One region of the Serratia sp. OS31 genome, then DNA from elsewhere that is predicted to be linked to it. Evidence: riboswitches for the same ligand, from Rfam matches in the RefSeq annotation. Region 1 holds a riboswitch; each other region holds the start of a gene.
What was found. A riboswitch is a leader RNA that binds a small molecule or an ion and turns the genes downstream of it on or off. The one in region 1 is predicted to bind thiamine pyrophosphate.
Positions count from the first base shown of each region.

Region 2: linked by a shared signal. The riboswitch ahead of thiB (thiamine ABC transporter substrate binding subunit) and the one ahead of H5P17_RS10915 (TenA family protein) in region 1 are both predicted to bind thiamine pyrophosphate.
Region 3: linked by a shared signal. The riboswitch ahead of thiM (hydroxyethylthiazole kinase) and the one ahead of H5P17_RS10915 (TenA family protein) in region 1 are both predicted to bind thiamine pyrophosphate.

Region 1 is NZ_JACJFQ010000010.1:55,992-61,528, forward strand. Features, by position in the region: gene H5P17_RS10905 (ABC transporter permease) at 1-368, opposite strand, end outside; gene H5P17_RS10910 (ABC transporter ATP-binding protein) at 365-1,120, opposite strand; gene H5P17_RS10915 (TenA family protein) at 1,117-1,797, opposite strand; TPP riboswitch at 1,863-1,965, opposite strand; gene H5P17_RS10920 (LLM class flavin-dependent oxidoreductase) at 2,124-3,146, shown strand; gene H5P17_RS10925 (GlxA family transcriptional regulator) at 3,214-4,188, shown strand; gene gap (type I glyceraldehyde-3-phosphate dehydrogenase) at 4,267-5,277, shown strand; gene H5P17_RS10935 (inositol monophosphatase family protein) at 5,515-5,537, opposite strand, start outside.
Region 2 is NZ_JACJFQ010000001.1:8,897-14,433, forward strand. Features, by position in the region: gene sgrT (glucose uptake inhibitor SgrT) at 52-225, opposite strand; gene sgrR (HTH-type transcriptional regulator SgrR) at 316-1,977, shown strand; TPP riboswitch at 2,015-2,120, shown strand; gene thiB (thiamine ABC transporter substrate binding subunit) at 2,179-3,165, shown strand; gene thiP (thiamine/thiamine pyrophosphate ABC transporter permease ThiP) at 3,141-4,748, shown strand; gene thiQ (thiamine ABC transporter ATP-binding protein ThiQ) at 4,735-5,439, shown strand; gene ivbL (ilvB operon leader peptide IvbL) at 5,528-5,537, shown strand, end outside.
Region 3 is NZ_JACJFQ010000019.1:106,496-112,032, reverse strand. Features, by position in the region: gene H5P17_RS16610 (inhibitor of vertebrate lysozyme family protein) at 1-404, opposite strand, end outside; gene thiD (bifunctional hydroxymethylpyrimidine kinase/phosphomethylpyrimidine kinase) at 489-1,289, opposite strand; gene thiM (hydroxyethylthiazole kinase) at 1,286-2,080, opposite strand; TPP riboswitch at 2,117-2,218, opposite strand; gene H5P17_RS16595 (GNAT family N-acetyltransferase) at 2,287-2,712, shown strand; gene H5P17_RS16590 (MFS transporter) at 2,754-4,019, opposite strand; gene H5P17_RS16585 (sugar phosphate isomerase/epimerase) at 4,126-5,103, opposite strand; gene H5P17_RS16580 (GntR family transcriptional regulator) at 5,113-5,537, opposite strand, start outside.

The DNA of each region.
Region 1 (5,537 bases):
CTCATGCCGAAGCCGAACCACAGCACCAACAGCGGCGCCAGAGCAAACACCGGTATCGCCTGGCTGGTCAGCACCAAGGGCATTAACCAGCGCTGCAAGCGCGGCGAAAAGATCATGCACAGCGCCAGCGAGGCACCGAGCAAAACCCCGGCCAGCAAACCGCAGGCGATCTCCGAGGCGGTGATCAGCGTGTGATAAGCGAGGTAAGCACGGTTGTCCCACAGCGCCTGTGCCACCGCCGAGGGGGAGGGCAACAGGAAGGCAGGGATATCGCCCAGCGTGACCAGCCCCCAGAGCAGCAACAGGCCGACGAACACCGTCAGGCTGCGACGCATCCGCGACAGACGGCTTTCAGGCAGGGTTTTCATCCGGCGGCCCTCACGAGTTGCAGCAGCAACTCGCTCTGGCTTTTCAACAACTGAGGATTGTCCGGCGCTCGTGGCGGTAAGCCCTCGATAACATGGCTGTCGTCCAGCCCCGCCGGATAACGGGACAGCACCAGCAGGCGGTGGCTGAGGCGGCAGGCCTCCATGGGGTCGTGAGTGATCAGCAGCACGGTATGCTGCGCCAGCAGTTCGGCGGCCAACTGCTGGATCATGGCGCGGGTAATGGTATCCAGCGCCGAGAAGGGTTCGTCCATCAACACAATCGGCTGACGTTCATACAGGGTGCGGGCAATAGCGGCACGTTGACGCATGCCGCCGGACAGCGCGGCGGGCAAGCTGCGGCCATAGCCGCTCAGCCCCACGCGTTCCAGCAAATGCTCCGCCCAGGCGCGGTCGACCTTTTCGCCGCGCAGCCGCGCGCCGAGGCTAATATTCTCGTCAATTGTCAGCCAGGGATAGAGCAGATCCTTTTGCCCCATATAGGCGATACGCCCGGCGATCGGCAGGCCATCGCTGCCGATAACCGTACCGGAAGTGGGTTTCGCCAGTCCGGCGATGATCTTCAGCAGGCTGGTTTTCCCCGCGCCGCTGGCGCCGAGCAGGGCAACGAAGCTGCCGCCGGCGATATCGAACTTCAGACCATCGAAAATCACCTGCTGACCAAAGCGCAGGGTCAGATCCCGTACCTGAATACCGGGCCGGGCGTTGCCGTGCTGCGTGTCGCCGAGGCTCATTGGGCATTCAACCCCATCTGCCAGAAGGCGGATTCCAGGCGGGTGGCGGTGGTGAAAATCGCCGACAGTTCGTTCAGACGGCTTGGGGCACCCCGCTGGAGGCCAACGTTTTCCAGCAGGTCGAGGGAGGCTTGTACGCCGCTCAGATACGCGGGATCACCATAGTTGCGGATCCACGAGGAATAGGGATTGCCTTCCATCACCGTGTTGGGATCGTTGAGCAGACGCAGGCCGATTTCGGCATAGCCAGCGACGCAGGGCATTAAGGCTACCAGCAGATCCAGAGCGTCCCCGGCGTGGCCGATATCGAGTACGTAGCGGGTGTAGTTCAGGGTTTCCGGCGCTTCGGGTTCGGCGGCTATCTGCGGTTCGCTCAGCCCCCAGTCGGCGCAATAGGCCAGGTGCAGGGGCAGTTCGGCGACAATGGCATTGAGCGAAGCGGTGGCAGCGCGCATTTCCGGCAGGGTGCGCAGTTTGCTGACCAGCAGGGCATAGGCTCGGGCAAAGTGGATCAGGAACAGATAATCCTGCGTCAGGTAGCGGCGAAACGCGGGTTCCGGCAGCGTACCGGCGGCCAGTTGCTGGATAAAGGGATGTGCCACATAGTCCTGCCAGTGGCCGCCGGCCTGTTGGCGCAGCTTTCCGTAAAGACCGTTTTCGAATAAGGGAGTAAACATGGGACCTCCAAAAGTGAGTGGAGATCCGGGCGTGCTGAGGTGAGGTATGAACAGGCAACCGCCGTGAGGGGATTGCCGACCGTCCCTTCGCTGGCATGACCCAGATCAGGTTCAAAGGGTTCGGCTTGCGCCATCTCAGCCCGTAACAGGACACCCCTCGGAGGAGCCTGTTATACGATATTTACTTTTTGATTACAATGCTCAGGCGATGCTTGGCCGCAGGGAAAAAGGATCCGTTTAGTGCGATCGGCCACGATATTTCTGGCCTGGAGGGGGGCATTTTTGTCACTGTAATCCGGTCATTAATGAATCTAAGGATCACCCCCATGAAGAAAATCGGATTCCTTTCTTTCGGCCACTGGACGCCTTCGTCGCAGTCGGGCACCCGTTCGGCGGCCGATGCGCTGCTGCAATCCATTGATCTTGCCGTGGCGGCAGAAGAACTGGGGGCGGATGGGGCTTATTTTCGCGTGCACCACTTTGCCCGCCAGCTTGCCTCGCCATTCCCGCTGTTGGCGGCCATCGGCGCCAAAACCCGACGTATCGAGATCGGCACCGGCGTGATCGACATGCGTTATGAAAATCCGCTTTATATGGTCGAAGATGCCTGCGCCGCCGACCTGATTTCCGGCGGGCGCTTGCAACTGGGCATCAGTCGCGGTTCTCCCGAACAGGTGATTGATGGCTGGCGTTATTTTGGCTATACGCCTGCCGAAGGCGAGACCGAAGCCGATATGGCGCGCCGTCATACCGACGTTTTGTTGGAAGCGCTGCGTGGTGAAGGCTTCGCCGAACCTAACCCGCAACCGATGTTCCCGAATCCACCGGGCCTGCTGCGGGTCGAGCCTTTCTCCGCCGGGCTGCGCGATCGCATCTGGTGGGGCGCCAGCTCGGACGCCACGGCGGTTTGGGCGGCGAAGCTGGGCATGAATCTGCAAAGTTCGACGCTGAAAAACGATGAAACCGGCGAACCTTTCCACGTGCAGCAGGCCAAGCAGATCCGCGCCTATCGCGCCGCCTGGAAGGACGCGGGCCATGTGCGTGAACCACGGGTGTCGGTCAGCCGCAGCATCTTTGCGCTGATGAACCAGCAGGATCGCAGCTATTTCGGCAACAGCGGTCAGGACAGCGATCAGGTGGGGTATATCGATCAGCAGACTCGTGCGGTATTCGGCCGTAGCTATGCTGCCGAGCCGGAGTTGTTGATCAAGCAGCTGGCGCAGGACGAAGCGATCGCCGAAGCCGATACCTTGCTGCTGACCGTGCCCAACCAGCTGGGCGTCGACTACAACGCCCACGTGATTGAGTCGATCCTGACTCATGTCGCGCCGGCGCTGGGCTGGCGCTGATGAGGGAAACGCTTCTCAAACCGGGAAGCGTTATTGACTTATCTTGTCGGTTTTGTATTTTAAGGACATGCATACATTTCTGATTATCGTCCCCGAAGGGGGCATGCTGTTCGAATCGGCGGGGATCGCCGACATCCTGATGCAGGCCAACCGCTTGCGGCCCGATGACGCGCCGCTCTACCAGATGGCGATAGTGACCACGCAAGCCCACCGGGTGGTGCATGGCTCATCCGGCTTGAATTTATTGGCCGATCATCGCCTGGCGGATCTCGACCCTGAGGTGGAACGCGATACCATCATCGTTACCGGCAAAGGTGCGACCGAGGATGAGAGCGCCTTTGTGGTGGATTGGCTCCGCCGTGCGGCCCCCAAGGCGCGGCGCGTGGCGTCCGTTTGCGGTGGCGCGATGCTGTTGGCCGAGGCCGGTTTGCTGGACGGCCGCCGGGCGACCACCCATTGGCGGCTGCTGGAAACCTTGCAGGCCCGCTTCCCCAAAGTGAAGGTCGAAAATGGGCCGATCTATGTGCAGGATGGTGCCGTTTGGACCTCTGGCGGCGTCAGCTCCGGGTTTGATCTCACTCTGGCGCTGGTGGAGGACGATTACGGTTTCGTGCAGGCCCGCGAAGTGGCGCAGGATCTGGTGATGTTTTTGCGCCGGCCTGGCGGGCAGGCGCAGTTCAGCCGTTATCCACTGAATCAGGCCAAAACACCGGGGCCTATCCGCGATCTGCAGAGCTGGATCCTGGAGAATCTGGCCGAGGATCTTTCCGTTGAGAAACTGGCCGAGCGGGTTGCCATGAGTCCGCGCAACTTTACGCGTGTGTTCACGCGCGAAACCGGCATTTCACCCGCCAAATTTGTCGAAGAAGGGCGCTTGTACATCGCCCGCCAGCGCCTGGAACAGAGTTCACAAGGCATTGAACAAATCGCCACCAGCAGCGGTTTCGGCAATGCGCTCAATCTGCGCCGCGTTTTCGAACGGCATCTGCAACTGACCCCAACCGAATACCGCGATCGCTTTCATTCACGCACTTTGGCGTAAATTGATCTACAAACGTCATTTACGACATGCTCCCCGCGGCTTAAATTTACACCAGAGCCAATAACGAAGGAGTAGATCATGGTCAAAGTAGGCATTAATGGATTCGGCAGAATCGGCAGGAATGTTTTGCGTGCTGCGTTAGGTCGCAGCGACTTTGAAGTTGTGGCGATCAATGATTTGACCGACAGTAAAACCCTGGCGCATCTGCTGAAATACGATTCGCTCTCGGGCCGGCTGGCGGCCAGCGTCGAAGCCGGTGAAAACCAGCTGCTGCTGGACGGCAGGCCAATTCATGTCTTCTCTGAAAGAGATCCGGGCGCCATTCCATGGAAAAGCGTGGGCGTTGACGTGGTGATCGAAGCGACCGGTTTTTTTGCCGATAAAGCCAAGGCAGAAGTCCATATCACCCGGGGCGGCGCCAAACGAGTAATCATCTCTGCGCCGGCTAAAGACGACGACATTACGATAGTGATGGGCGTTAACCAGGATCAGTACGATCCGGCCAAGCATCGCGTGGTCAGCAACGGCAGTTGTACCACCAACGGTTTGGCACCCGCCGCGCAGGTGCTGCATCAAGCCTTTGGCATTGAGTACGGCCTGATGAACACCACCCATGCTTACACCAACAGCCAGGCCCTGCACGATCAGCCGGAAAAAGATTTACGGGGTGCCCGTGCCGCTGCGGAGTCGATTGTGCCTTACTCCAGCGGCGCGGCGAAAGCGCTCGGCAAGGTGATCCCGAGCCTGGATGGCCGCCTGACCGGTTATTCGCTGCGGGTACCGGTGCCGGTAGTCTCTATCGTCGACCTGACGGTCACGCTGAAACGCGAAGTGACCGGCGAAGAGATCAACGCCGCTTTCCGTCAGGCTGCGGAGTCAGGGCCACTCAAGGGGATCCTTGGCTACAGCGATGAACCTTTGGTGTCGAGCGATTATAAAGGCGACCCGCGCTCGTCGATTATCGATGGGCTTTCAACGCTGGTGATCGGCGGCAAGTTGGTCAAGGTTCTTGCCTGGTATGACAACGAGTGGGGGTTCTCTAACCGCCTGGTCGACCTGGCGGTGCTGATGGAAAAACGCGGGTTGTAGGGGCCTCGCTGGCGAATATGTCCGTCCTTTCACTCAGGCAATAGCCCCCATCAGGGGCTATTGAGGTCGTTGACAAAGTGCTCTGTTGTTTAATGGTAGGGGCGCTGCATGCTGCGCCCAATAGCATAATCAATGGGTTAAATCGGGTCGAATATGTTCGACCCTTACCGGTTTAGCCTTTTCGAGTGTTTGTCAGTAGTCTGAATAGCCCCCTCCAGGGGGCTATTCAACGTCAATTCAGAGCTGTGCAATACGCATTA
Region 2 (5,537 bases), on a different contig from region 1:
ACTGGCTGGTGAACAACACCATTACTCAGAAACACTTTCGCTACCGAAGCCTCAGAGGTGCTCGCGGTATTGCTTGTCCGTCATTGACGCGATATCCCATTGGGTCAGGTGGGCCAACATCTCCAGCCGCGCCTGTTCAGGCACCAGCCCCAACCAGTCGGCGTGCTGCCGACGTATCGCACTGAAGTAGCGCTGATAGAACTGTTTTGACAAGAAAACTTTCATCCGTCGCCCTCCCCCTTTCATTGAGGAAAATTATCGGCGTAATATAGGGAAAGATAAATTGATGGGTTACCGCCGGAACCTTCCTCTTTTATGTCCACATCCCGATTGCAACAACAGTTCATTCGCCTGTGGCAGCGCTGCCACGGTGAAGCGACCGAAACCACGCTACAGGAGCTGGCCGAAGTGCTCAGCTGTTCCCGCCGCCACGTGCGTTCGTTACTGGGTGCCATGCAACAGCAGGGCTGGCTGACCTGGCAGGCAGAGTCGGGGCGCGGCAAGCGTTCGCAACTGACCTTTCACTATACCGGTCTGGCGCTGCAGCAGCAGCGTGCCGAGGAGTTGCTGGAGCAGGATCGTATCGATCAGCTGGTGCAACTGGTCGGCGATAAAAACGTAGTGCGACAGATGCTGCTATCCCAGCTGGGCCGCAGCTTTCGTCAGGGTAAACACATTCTGCGCGTGCTCTATTACCGCCAACTGTACAATCTGTTGCCGGGTTCGGCGTTGCGGCGCTCGGAAACCCATTTGGCCCGACAGATTTTCAGCGGCCTGACGCGGATAAACGAGGAAAACGGGGAACTTGAATCCGACCTTTCTCATCATTGGCAAGCTTTAACGCCGTTGCATTGGCGATTTTATCTACGCCCGGCCATTCATTTTCACCATGGGCGCGAGCTGGAAATGGAGGATGTCATCCGTTCGCTCAGCCGGTTGATGCCACAACCGCTGTTCTCCCATATCGAACGCGTGACTTCGCCGACGCCTTACGTGATTGACGTGCATTTGCACGCGCCCGATTACTGGCTGCCGTGGCTGCTGGGCAGCGTTCACGCCATGATATTGCCGCGCGAGTGGCAGAGCCTGCCGGAATTCTCGCGCCATCCGGTAGGGACCGGCCCCTACAGCGTGGTGCGCAATCACCGCAGCCAGATGAAAATTCACGCCTTTGACGATTACTTTGGCTATCGCGCGCTGATCGACGAGGTCAATATCTGGGTGCTGCCAGAGGTGACCGAAGAACTGGTGCACTCCGGCGTACAGCTACAGGCGGACGATACCGGGAAAAACGAGCTGGAAAGCCGGCTGGAAGAAGGCTGCTATTTTCTGCTGTTCGATCAGCGCTCACCGCTGGCCGCCGATCCGATCATGCGCAGCTGGTTGTGTGAACTGATCAATCCCATTTCGCTCCTGAGCAATGCCGGCCCTGTTTATCAACGCTATTGGTCACCGGCCTACGGCATTCTGCCGCGCTGGCACCACAATCGCGCGCTGGCTTTGCAGCCCAAACCGGCCGGTTTGACCGAGCTGACCCTGACCTACTACAGCGAACACTCAGAGTTTCACGCCATTCAGCAGGCCATCGAACCCTTGCTCGCGCAGCACGGCATCAAGCTGAATATTCAGATTGTCGATTACGCTACCTGGCATAAAGGCGACGCGAGCACCGACCTGTGGCTCGGCAGCGCCAACTTTTACCTGCCACTGGAGTTTTCACTGTTCGCCACCCTGTATGAACTGCCGCTGATGCAGCACTGCATGAGTGAGGACTTGTCCGAAGATGCGGCGCTGTGGCGCGCCAATGCGCTGCCGCTGGCGGATTTTTGCCAACGTCTGGTCAGCGGCCATCAATTGCATCCCCTGTTCCACCACTGGCTGCAACTGCATGGCCAGCGCAGCATGCGCGGCGTACGAATGAACACTCTGGGTTGGTTTGATTTCAAATCTGCCTGGTTTGCCCCCCCGGAAGCATAAGCACCTTTCACCGGCGCCCGTTAGTCTTTACAATGGCGCCGTCTCAACGGGGTGCAAAACGCCAGCGGCCGGTTTTGCTGAGAACAAACCCGTCGAACCTGATCCGGTCAATACCGGCGGAGGGATTTGAGCCCAGCGATCCGGCATCAGCCGCTTGCCCCCTCAGATACCCTTGCCCCCCTAAATTTTCAGGAGTGCAAAGTGGTCAAAAAAAGCCTGCCCTTGTTACTGTTGCTGTGCGCCGCATCGGTGTTCGCCAAGCCCACGCTGACGGTCTACACCTACGATTCCTTCGCCGCTGACTGGGGCCCTGGCCCGGCGGTTAAAAAGGCCTTTGAGGCCCAGTGCGATTGCGAGCTGAAATTTGTCGCGTTGGAAGACGGTGTCTCACTGCTTAACCGCCTGCGCATGGAGGGCAAAAACAGCGCCGCCGACGTGGTGCTGGGGCTGGACAACAACCTGCTGCAGGCTGCGCAACAAACCGGGTTATTCGCGCCAAGCGACGTCGACAGCAGCAAATTGAGCGTCCCGGGCGGCTGGCAAGACCAAACCTTCGTGCCTTATGACTACGGCTACTTTGCCTTCGTTTATAACAAAGAAAAGCTGAAGAACCCGCCCAAAAGCCTGCATGAGCTGGTCGACAGCAGCCAGAACTGGAAAGTGATCTACGAGGATCCGCGTACCAGTACCCCAGGTTTGGGTCTGCTGCTGTGGATGCAGAAAGTGTATGGCGATCAGGCACCGGCGGCCTGGCAGAAGCTGGCGAAGAAGACCGTCACCGTGACCAAGGGCTGGAGCGAAGCCTATGGCCTGTTCCTGAAAGGCGAAGGCGATTTGGTGCTCAGCTACACCACCTCCCCGGCTTACCATCTGATTGAAGAAAAAAAAGACGGTTACGCCGCGGCCAACTTCAGTGAAGGCCATTATCTGCAGGTGGAAGTGGCGGGCAAACTCAAGGCCGGCAAGCAGCCTGAGTTGGCGGAACGCTTTATGCAATTTATGGTATCCCCGGCGTTCCAAAATGCCATTCCTACCGGCAACTGGATGTACCCGGTGATCAAGACCTCACTGCCGGCCGGATTTGACCAAATGACCGTGCCGCAGACCGCCTTGCAATACAGCGCAGAAGAAGTGGCCAAACAACGCAGCAACTGGATCCGGGCATGGCAAACCGCCGTCAGCCACTGATCCCGCAGTGGCTCTGGCCGGGGCTGCTGGCCGCCGGCCTGATCCTGACCATCGCCGTGCTGGCGATGGGGTCGCTGTGGCGGCACGCCCCGGACAGCGACTGGCGTGGTTTATGGCAAGACAGCTACCTGTGGCACGTGGTGCGCTTTACGTTTTGGCAAGCCCTGCTGTCCGCGCTGATCTCGGTGCTGCCCGCGATTCTGTTGGCTCGGGCGCTCTATCGCCGCCGTTTCCCCGGCCGTCAGTTACTGCTGCGGCTCTGCGCCATGACGCTGGTGCTGCCGGTACTGGTGGCGGTGTTCGGCCTGCTCAGCGTCTATGGCCGCCAGGGCTGGTTGGCAATGCTGTGTGGCTGGCTGGGCATTAACTACAGTTTCACGCCTTATGGTCTGCAGGGCATCCTGCTGGCGCACATGTTTTTCAACCTGCCGTTGGCGACACGTCTGTTGCTGCAGGCGCTGGAAAACATTCCGGTTGAACAGCGCCAATTGTCAGCCCAGCTCGGCATGAGCGGTTGGCAGCAGTTTCGCTTTGTCGAATGGCCGGCGCTGCGCCGTCAAATCCTGCCGAGCGGCGCGCTGATCTTTATGCTGTGCTTCGCCAGCTTCGCCACCGTACTGTCGCTGGGAGGCGGCCCGCAGGCGACCACCATCGAACTGGCCATCTATCAGGCGCTCAGTTACGACTACGATCTCAGCCGCGCCGCCCTGCTGGCGCTGATCCAACTGACATGCTGCCTGGGACTGGTGATATTCAGCCAGCGGCTGAGCCAGGCGCTGCCGGTCGGCAATACCCATGCCCATATCTGGCGTAATCCGGAAGACAGCCTGTGGCGACGCATCAGTGACTTTTTGCTGATTGCCGCCGCGTTGCTGCTGCTGTTGCCCCCACTGCTGGCGGTGATCGCCGACGGCGCCAATCAAACGCTGGTCAGCGTCCTGCAGCAACAGGTGTTGTGGCAGGCGTTGTTCACTTCGTTGCGCATTGCTCTGGGGGCGGGCGTACTTTGTGTCGTGCTGGCCATGATGCTGCTATGGAGCAGCCGTGAGCTGAAGCTGCAACAGAGGCTCCGTTGGGGCCACGCGCTGGAGCTGAGCGGCATGGTGATCCTGGCGATGCCGGGCATCGTGCTGGCCACCGGTTTCTTCCTGCTGTTAAGCGACACCGTCGGGCTGCCGCAGTCGCCGTATGCGCTGGTGATCCTCACCAATGCGTTGATGGCCGTGCCCTATGCGCTAAAAGTGTTGGAAAACCCCATGCGCGACCTGGCCGAACGCTATAATCCGCTGTGCCTGTCGCTGGATATTCAGGGCTGGCAGCGGCTACGCTGGATTGAGCTGAAAGCGCTGCGCCGCCCGTTGGCCCAGGCGCTGGCCTTCGCCTGCGTGCTGTCGATCGGCGATTTCGGCGTGGTGGCGCTGTTTGGCAACGAACATTTCCGCACCCTGCCTTTTTACCTGTACCAGCAGATCGGCGCCTACCGCAGCAATGACGGCGCGGTCACCGCGTTGCTGTTGCTGCTGCTGTGCTTCCTGCTGTTTACCCTGATCGAACGCTTACCGGGCCGCCATGCTAAAGCTTGAAAAACTGACCTATCTGTATGAACACCTGCCAATGCGCTTCGACCTGCGTATTCAACCGGGCGAACGCGTCGCGGTGCTGGGTCCCAGCGGGGCGGGGAAAAGTACCCTGCTCAGCCTGATCGCCGGTTTTCTGCCGGCCGCCAGCGGCAGGTTGCTGCTTAACGGCAGCGACCACACCGGCACACCGCCGGCCAAACGCCCGGTCTCGATGTTGTTTCAGGAAAATAACCTGTTCGCCCACCTGACGGTGGAGCAGAACATCGGCTTGGGCCTGGATCCCGGCCTGCGGCTGAATGAAGAGCAGAAGTGGCAGTTGGCGCAAATTGCCCGGCAAGTGGGGCTGGAAGAACATCTGCCCCGCCTGCCGTCGCAGCTTTCCGGTGGCCAACGTCAGCGCGCCGCCCTGGCGCGTTGCCTGATCCGCCAGCGGCCCATCCTGTTGCTCGACGAACCTTTTTCGGCGCTCGATCCGGCTTTACGCAATGAGATGCTGCAATTGCTGCAGGAGGTTTGCGACCAGAGAAACCTGACGCTGTTAATGGTATCGCACAACCTGGATGACGCCGCACGCATTGCGCCACGGACCCTGCTGGTGGTGGACGGCCGCATTTATTACGACGGTCCGACGCAGGCACTGCTGGACGGCAGCGCGCCGGAAGCCAAGGTGCTGGGCATTTCACACAAACCGTGATCTTCCGCCCGTTTTTTATGCTGTGCAAATAAACCTGTTGTGCGAATTTTTCGCCTGTGGTTTTATAAAAACCTGACTTTTTTTACTGATGATAAGGT
Region 3 (5,537 bases), on a different contig from region 1:
TCGTTCGGTTTACCCAGCCACTGATATTTGGCGTATTTCTTCGGATGATCAACCGCTTCCGGCTTATCTGCCACCTCGACGCGCACGGCCCAGGCCTGTGATTTGTCTTCCTTAAACGCCACTATCATAAAGTTGTTGGCGCAATCATGCGGCTTGCACAAATTGCCCACCAGATAGTTCTGCCCCTTCCAGCTCAGGCTCTGTGCCGGGGTTGAGGTGCCCACCCCCTTGCGCGCCCAACCCGGCAGGCGAGCCTGGCCTTTCACCATATTCTGCCAGCTGGTCTGGTAACCCGGCTGCTGGATCACGTCAGAGGTAGTGACGATCTGCTGAGCGAAACCGCCCACGCTGAAGCTGAGTAACGCGCCGAAGATGGCGCCGCGAAGTGCGTTTTGTCCTGTCATGGCCTTCTCCCTAGAAAAATCGGTTGTACCCGGCCCAAGCCGGGTCTAGAACTAGTCAGACCACAAGGGTAGCAAAAAGTTGACTCACCACCAGGCATGAAAATGATGTACCGGCCCGATGCCGTGCCCCACTTCCAGCGTATCGGCCTGCAGCAGTGCCTGTTGCAAATAGTCCTTGGCGGCAGCGACCGTCCCGGCCCAGTCGTTGTGACGCGGCCGCAGCGCCGCCAGGGCGGCAGACAGCGTACAGCCGGTGCCATGAGTATGTCGCGTTGCCACGCGCGGTGCGGTAAACCGCTGCTCCTGCTCGGCCGTAAACAACCAATCCGGACTTTCGCTTTCGCTAAGGTGGCCCCCTTTCATCAACACCGCCTGACACCCCATCGCCAAAAGCGCCCGACCCTGCTCGCGCATCTGAAGCTCATTTTCTGCCGGGGCGCATGCCAGCAGCGCCGCCGCCTCAGGCAAGTTCGGCGTGATGATCGACACCAACGGCAACAGCTCGCGACGGATCGAGTCCACCGCTTCCGGCGCCAGCAGAGGATCGCCGCTTTTCGCCAGCATTACGGTATCCAGCACCACAAACGACGGCCGGTAATGGCGCAAACGCTCCGCCACCGCTTGCACGATATCGGCATTAGCCAACATGCCAATCTTGGTGCTGTCGATGCGCAGGTCGCTGAAGACGGAATCCAGCTGAGCGGCGACAAAGGCCGGATCTATGTTGTAGACCGACTGCACGCCACGGGTGTTTTGCGCCACCAGCGCGGTAATCACCGAGGCGCCATAGGCCCCCAACGCAGAAAAAGCTTTTAGATCGGCCTGAATGCCGGCGCCGCCGCTCGGATCGGTCCCGGCAATAGTCAGTGCGTTAATCCGTTTCATTGCAGTTCCTCCGGACGCAGCTGGTAAAGGGCGTCAAGGAATGCCGGGGTGAAACTGCCCGGTCCGGCGGCACGGCGCGTGGCCCGTTCACCGCAAAGCGACATCACCCGGCAGGCGGTTGCCACGTTATCCAGCCGATCGCCCGGCAGGCTGCAGAATGCCGCCACCACCGCCGAAAGTGCGCAGCCGGTACCGACCACGCGCGTCATCAGTACATCGCCGCCTGGGACCGCCCAGTCATGCTGACCGTCGGTGATGTAATCGACAACGCCGGTTACCGCTACCACGGCCCCGCTGTTTAGCGCCAATTCACGCGCCGCCGGCAATGCCGCCAGCGAGTCGTCTGCGCTGTCGACGCCACGTCCGTTAGCCTGCAGACCGCTCAGCGCCATGATTTCAGAAGCGTTGCCGCGGATCGCCGCCGGCCTCTCGCCCAGCAGACGATGGGCAAAGGCAGTGCGATAGACCAACCCGCCGACCGCTACCGGATCCAGCGTCCAGGGAGTTTGTGCCAGGTTGGCGGCTTCCACCGCGGCCAGCATGGATTCGGCGCGTGATGCATTGAGGGTGCCGATGTTGATCAGCAACGCATCCGCCAGTCGGCTGAACTGCGCCGCTTCGGTCGGTTCCACCACCATCGCCGGCGAAGCGCCGAGCGCCAACAGGACGTTAGCCGTCAGTTCCTGCACCACTTCGTTGGTCAGGCAATGGATCAGGGGCGATTGGCGTTTAAATTGAGTCAAACAGGCCGCGGCGCGAGCACCGGGTAAAACATCAGGTCGAGCGAGCATATTCCTCCCAACCGGCGTTCAAGAAGGCGGGTACCGGTTGGGGCACCGAGACTTCCCTACGCTGGCATAATCCAGATCAGGTAATACGGGTAAAATCTCAGCCACCACGCATCGCGCAGGGCACCCCGAGTCAAGACGGCCATTATTGGGGTTGCCGCCGGTGAGGTCAATCGCGCTATAGTGTCAAAAAATAAAAAGGAGGTGCCATGCAGATAAGAAAATACCAAGAGGCCGATCGCCCCTTCCTGCGCACCCTGTATCTGGCTTCGCGTAAAGCGGCGTTTCCGTGGCGTGATACCGAAGATTACCGGCTGGAAGATTTCGATCGCTCAACGCTGGGCGAGGACATCTGGGTGGCAGTAGATCAGGGAAAACGGCTGGGGTTTGTGTCGATTTATCGGCAGGACAACTTTATTCACAACCTGTATGTTGATCCGCATCTGCCACCGCTCGGCGTTGGCAGCGCACTGCTACAAGCCGCGGAACAGACCTTCACCGCCACCGGTTCGCTGAAATGCCTGGTGAAGAATGAGAAGGCGCTGGCGTTTTACCACAAGCACGGCTGGCGAACCATCACCACCGGCAATGACGGCGGTGAAGAATATTATCTGCTGTATTCTCCGGCCAAGTAAGGGCACGGCGCTAACCGTGCCCGTCCATTAATGCCCCCGGCTCAGGCGACAGAGGCTGCCGGGGTCAGTTTTGCGCGTGCGCGGATATTTCTGACCAACAGCCCCGACACTATGATCCCGGCACAGGCAAACGCGCCCATCAGCCCGAAGACGATCTTGTAGCCGGTCAGCCCAGGGAAAGCGTCGAGAATATGGCCGTACAGGCTAAAACAGAACATCGCCGGGGCATAACCGATAAAGCTGCCCAGTGCCATAGCCGCACCGGTATGTTCTTCGTCAATGCCGGCTTCACCGATGGGGGCAAAGAACACCGCCCGTTGGGTAAAGACCACCGCACCAAATCCCAGCGTACAGGCCATGCCCAAGTAAACCGGCATTTGCTCATGCGGTAACAGGATTAATAACGCCAGCGCAATGGCGCTAATAATGAAGGTATAAAATAAATATTTGCTGGGAGACTTTAATACTTTATCGGCAATAAGACCACCGATCGGCCCCCCAACCATTTTTAGGCAGTACTGATTAATGATCCCGTAAGCGCCCACCAGTGCAATCGGCAGCGCATAGACATGGCTAAGGAAAGGAATAAAGAACGTCAATCCGCAATACACTGCGTAAACACAGAAAACGCTGAAGGCAATCAGCCATACCGTTTTGTTTTTTAATACGCTGCCCATGCCCGGTTTTTTATTGACGGGGGCTTCTTCTTTCGCGGGTAATTTTTCCTCTGGGCTTTCTTTCATCACCAACAGAATAATAATCCCTACGCTGATGGCGATGGCCGAATAAAACAATATGCCGGCCTTAAACCCCAGGTAGCCACTGCCAAAAGCGGTAAACAGCGCCAGCGCAGAAAAGGCCACCACCGTATCGACAACCCCGCGCCCGGTTTCAAAAAAGCCGAACAACCGCCCCTGCTGAGTATTATCCCCCAGCATACTCACCGACTTGAGCAGCACCGGCCAATTCAGCATGTCGCAGGTTACGCCGAACAGCGCCCAGACAAACAGTATGCCCCAGTACCCCGGCATGCTGGAAAGATAGATGCCGAGCAGGCCAGTAGCAATCAGCGAAAACGACATGGTAAAACGTCGCGGCAGGCGATCGGAAAAATAGATTGATAAGAAGAAGCCAATGGTCGTCACAATCGAGTTAACCGACATGGCATTGCCTATTTCACCGTTACTCAAGTGAAAATACTGTTGCATCGGAACATAAAAAGCATCTTTAAGAGAAGGCAATTTATAGATTGTCCCTCCACATAAAACCAACAAGCTAAATAATGCCCATCTTTTTTTAGTTAACATAGTCCCCTCACAGCCGATAATTAATAAGCGGTGTTGTTTCCCCGTTGACGAGGCGAGCGTGCATCCACATCAACGAGAATGTGTTTTTTATAGGTTTATTTTTATATTATGCCGGGGTTAACAGTTCCCGGGCTTGTTGCATTAAACTTTCGATAATGGCGCGAACGTAGTGAATTTGATTTAAAGCATCCTGGGATTCTTTCTTTAATCGCTCTTCCAATCCCTGTGCCGGTAACGCTGTTTCACTCATTTCTCGCCATGGAATGGGAGGATTATCCCCTTCGTCGCTGAAACGAAACGGCGGTGCGTAATAATCCACCTCCTCTTCCAACCCATAGGCGGTGACCTGCGGTTGCTCTTCACCCAGACAGATCAGCCCCAATAACAGTTCTCTAAATGGCAAATCTCCCTGTCCGGAAATACAGGCACGATGCCCCATGCCCTTGTTCTCTCGCACAATAATTGCGTCCTTGATGTGCACCTGAGTGATTTCCCCACTCATTGCCGCCAGTGCCGGCAGCGGCTCTTCATTGGCGTTAATCATGTTGGCGAAATCAAACAGCAGGGAAAGTTGAGGGAAATCTGCCGCCCGGACCAGGCCGACCAATTCATGGCTCTTGAGATCTTCGTGCTGTTCCAAAGTAAAGCTCAGGCCACTGTGCTGATAACGTTGCTTAATGTACTGAATATCCGCACCGATACGCGCCAGCACTTCCTGCAATGCTCCCTGATAACGCGGATAAAAACGCACCGAACTGGCCCCGCATTTCAGCGCGATATTCACCGCCTGATCGATAGTTTGCGAGTCGGAGGCGCTGGTTTCGATATGAATATCCAATCCATAGCGACGAGCCTGTTCGCCAAACCGGCGCAATCGGGCATCATCAGCATGACAAAGCGCCTGACTTTCCCCATCCAGCACATGTACCTTAACCCCTCGCAACCGCTGCTGATGGGCGATGCTCAGCAAATCCTCGGGCAGGATCTTCTCCATACGCATATTGAGGTGAAAGGCGTACGCATGCAGGTAAAGGGGCAAGCTCTGCGCCCGTAGAAGGACTTTCTCCGCCGTTAAGCGATCCATGATATTCACCTATAAGTTAATAAAGAAATCTACCGACTCGAAGCGCCAGTGTTCGATATCCACCTGCACGATCCGGCGTTCGGCATCGGCACGATGCTTTTCGACCAAAATCGCAGGCGTGCTGGCGTTTCCGCCCATCATCTTGCAGGCCTCACCGGATAATCGAGTCGGTTTAAAGGCCAAGTGGCGGGTTCGTGTGGCAGTGTCATAAGCCTGTTCCCAGACCTCGGCAAATGAGTTCTCCCCCAGGCGTTCGATAAAGCCGGGCGCCACTCGCGGACTGATAAAGGTTTCGTGATAAAACACGATGTGATTGTCCAGCGCCCCCCAGCCAGAGATCTTGTAGATCTCGCTCCCCGCGTCGACCTGTAATAACTCTTTGATAAACTCCGGAGCTGCCAATACGCACTCTTTGGTCATATAACCCCAGGAGG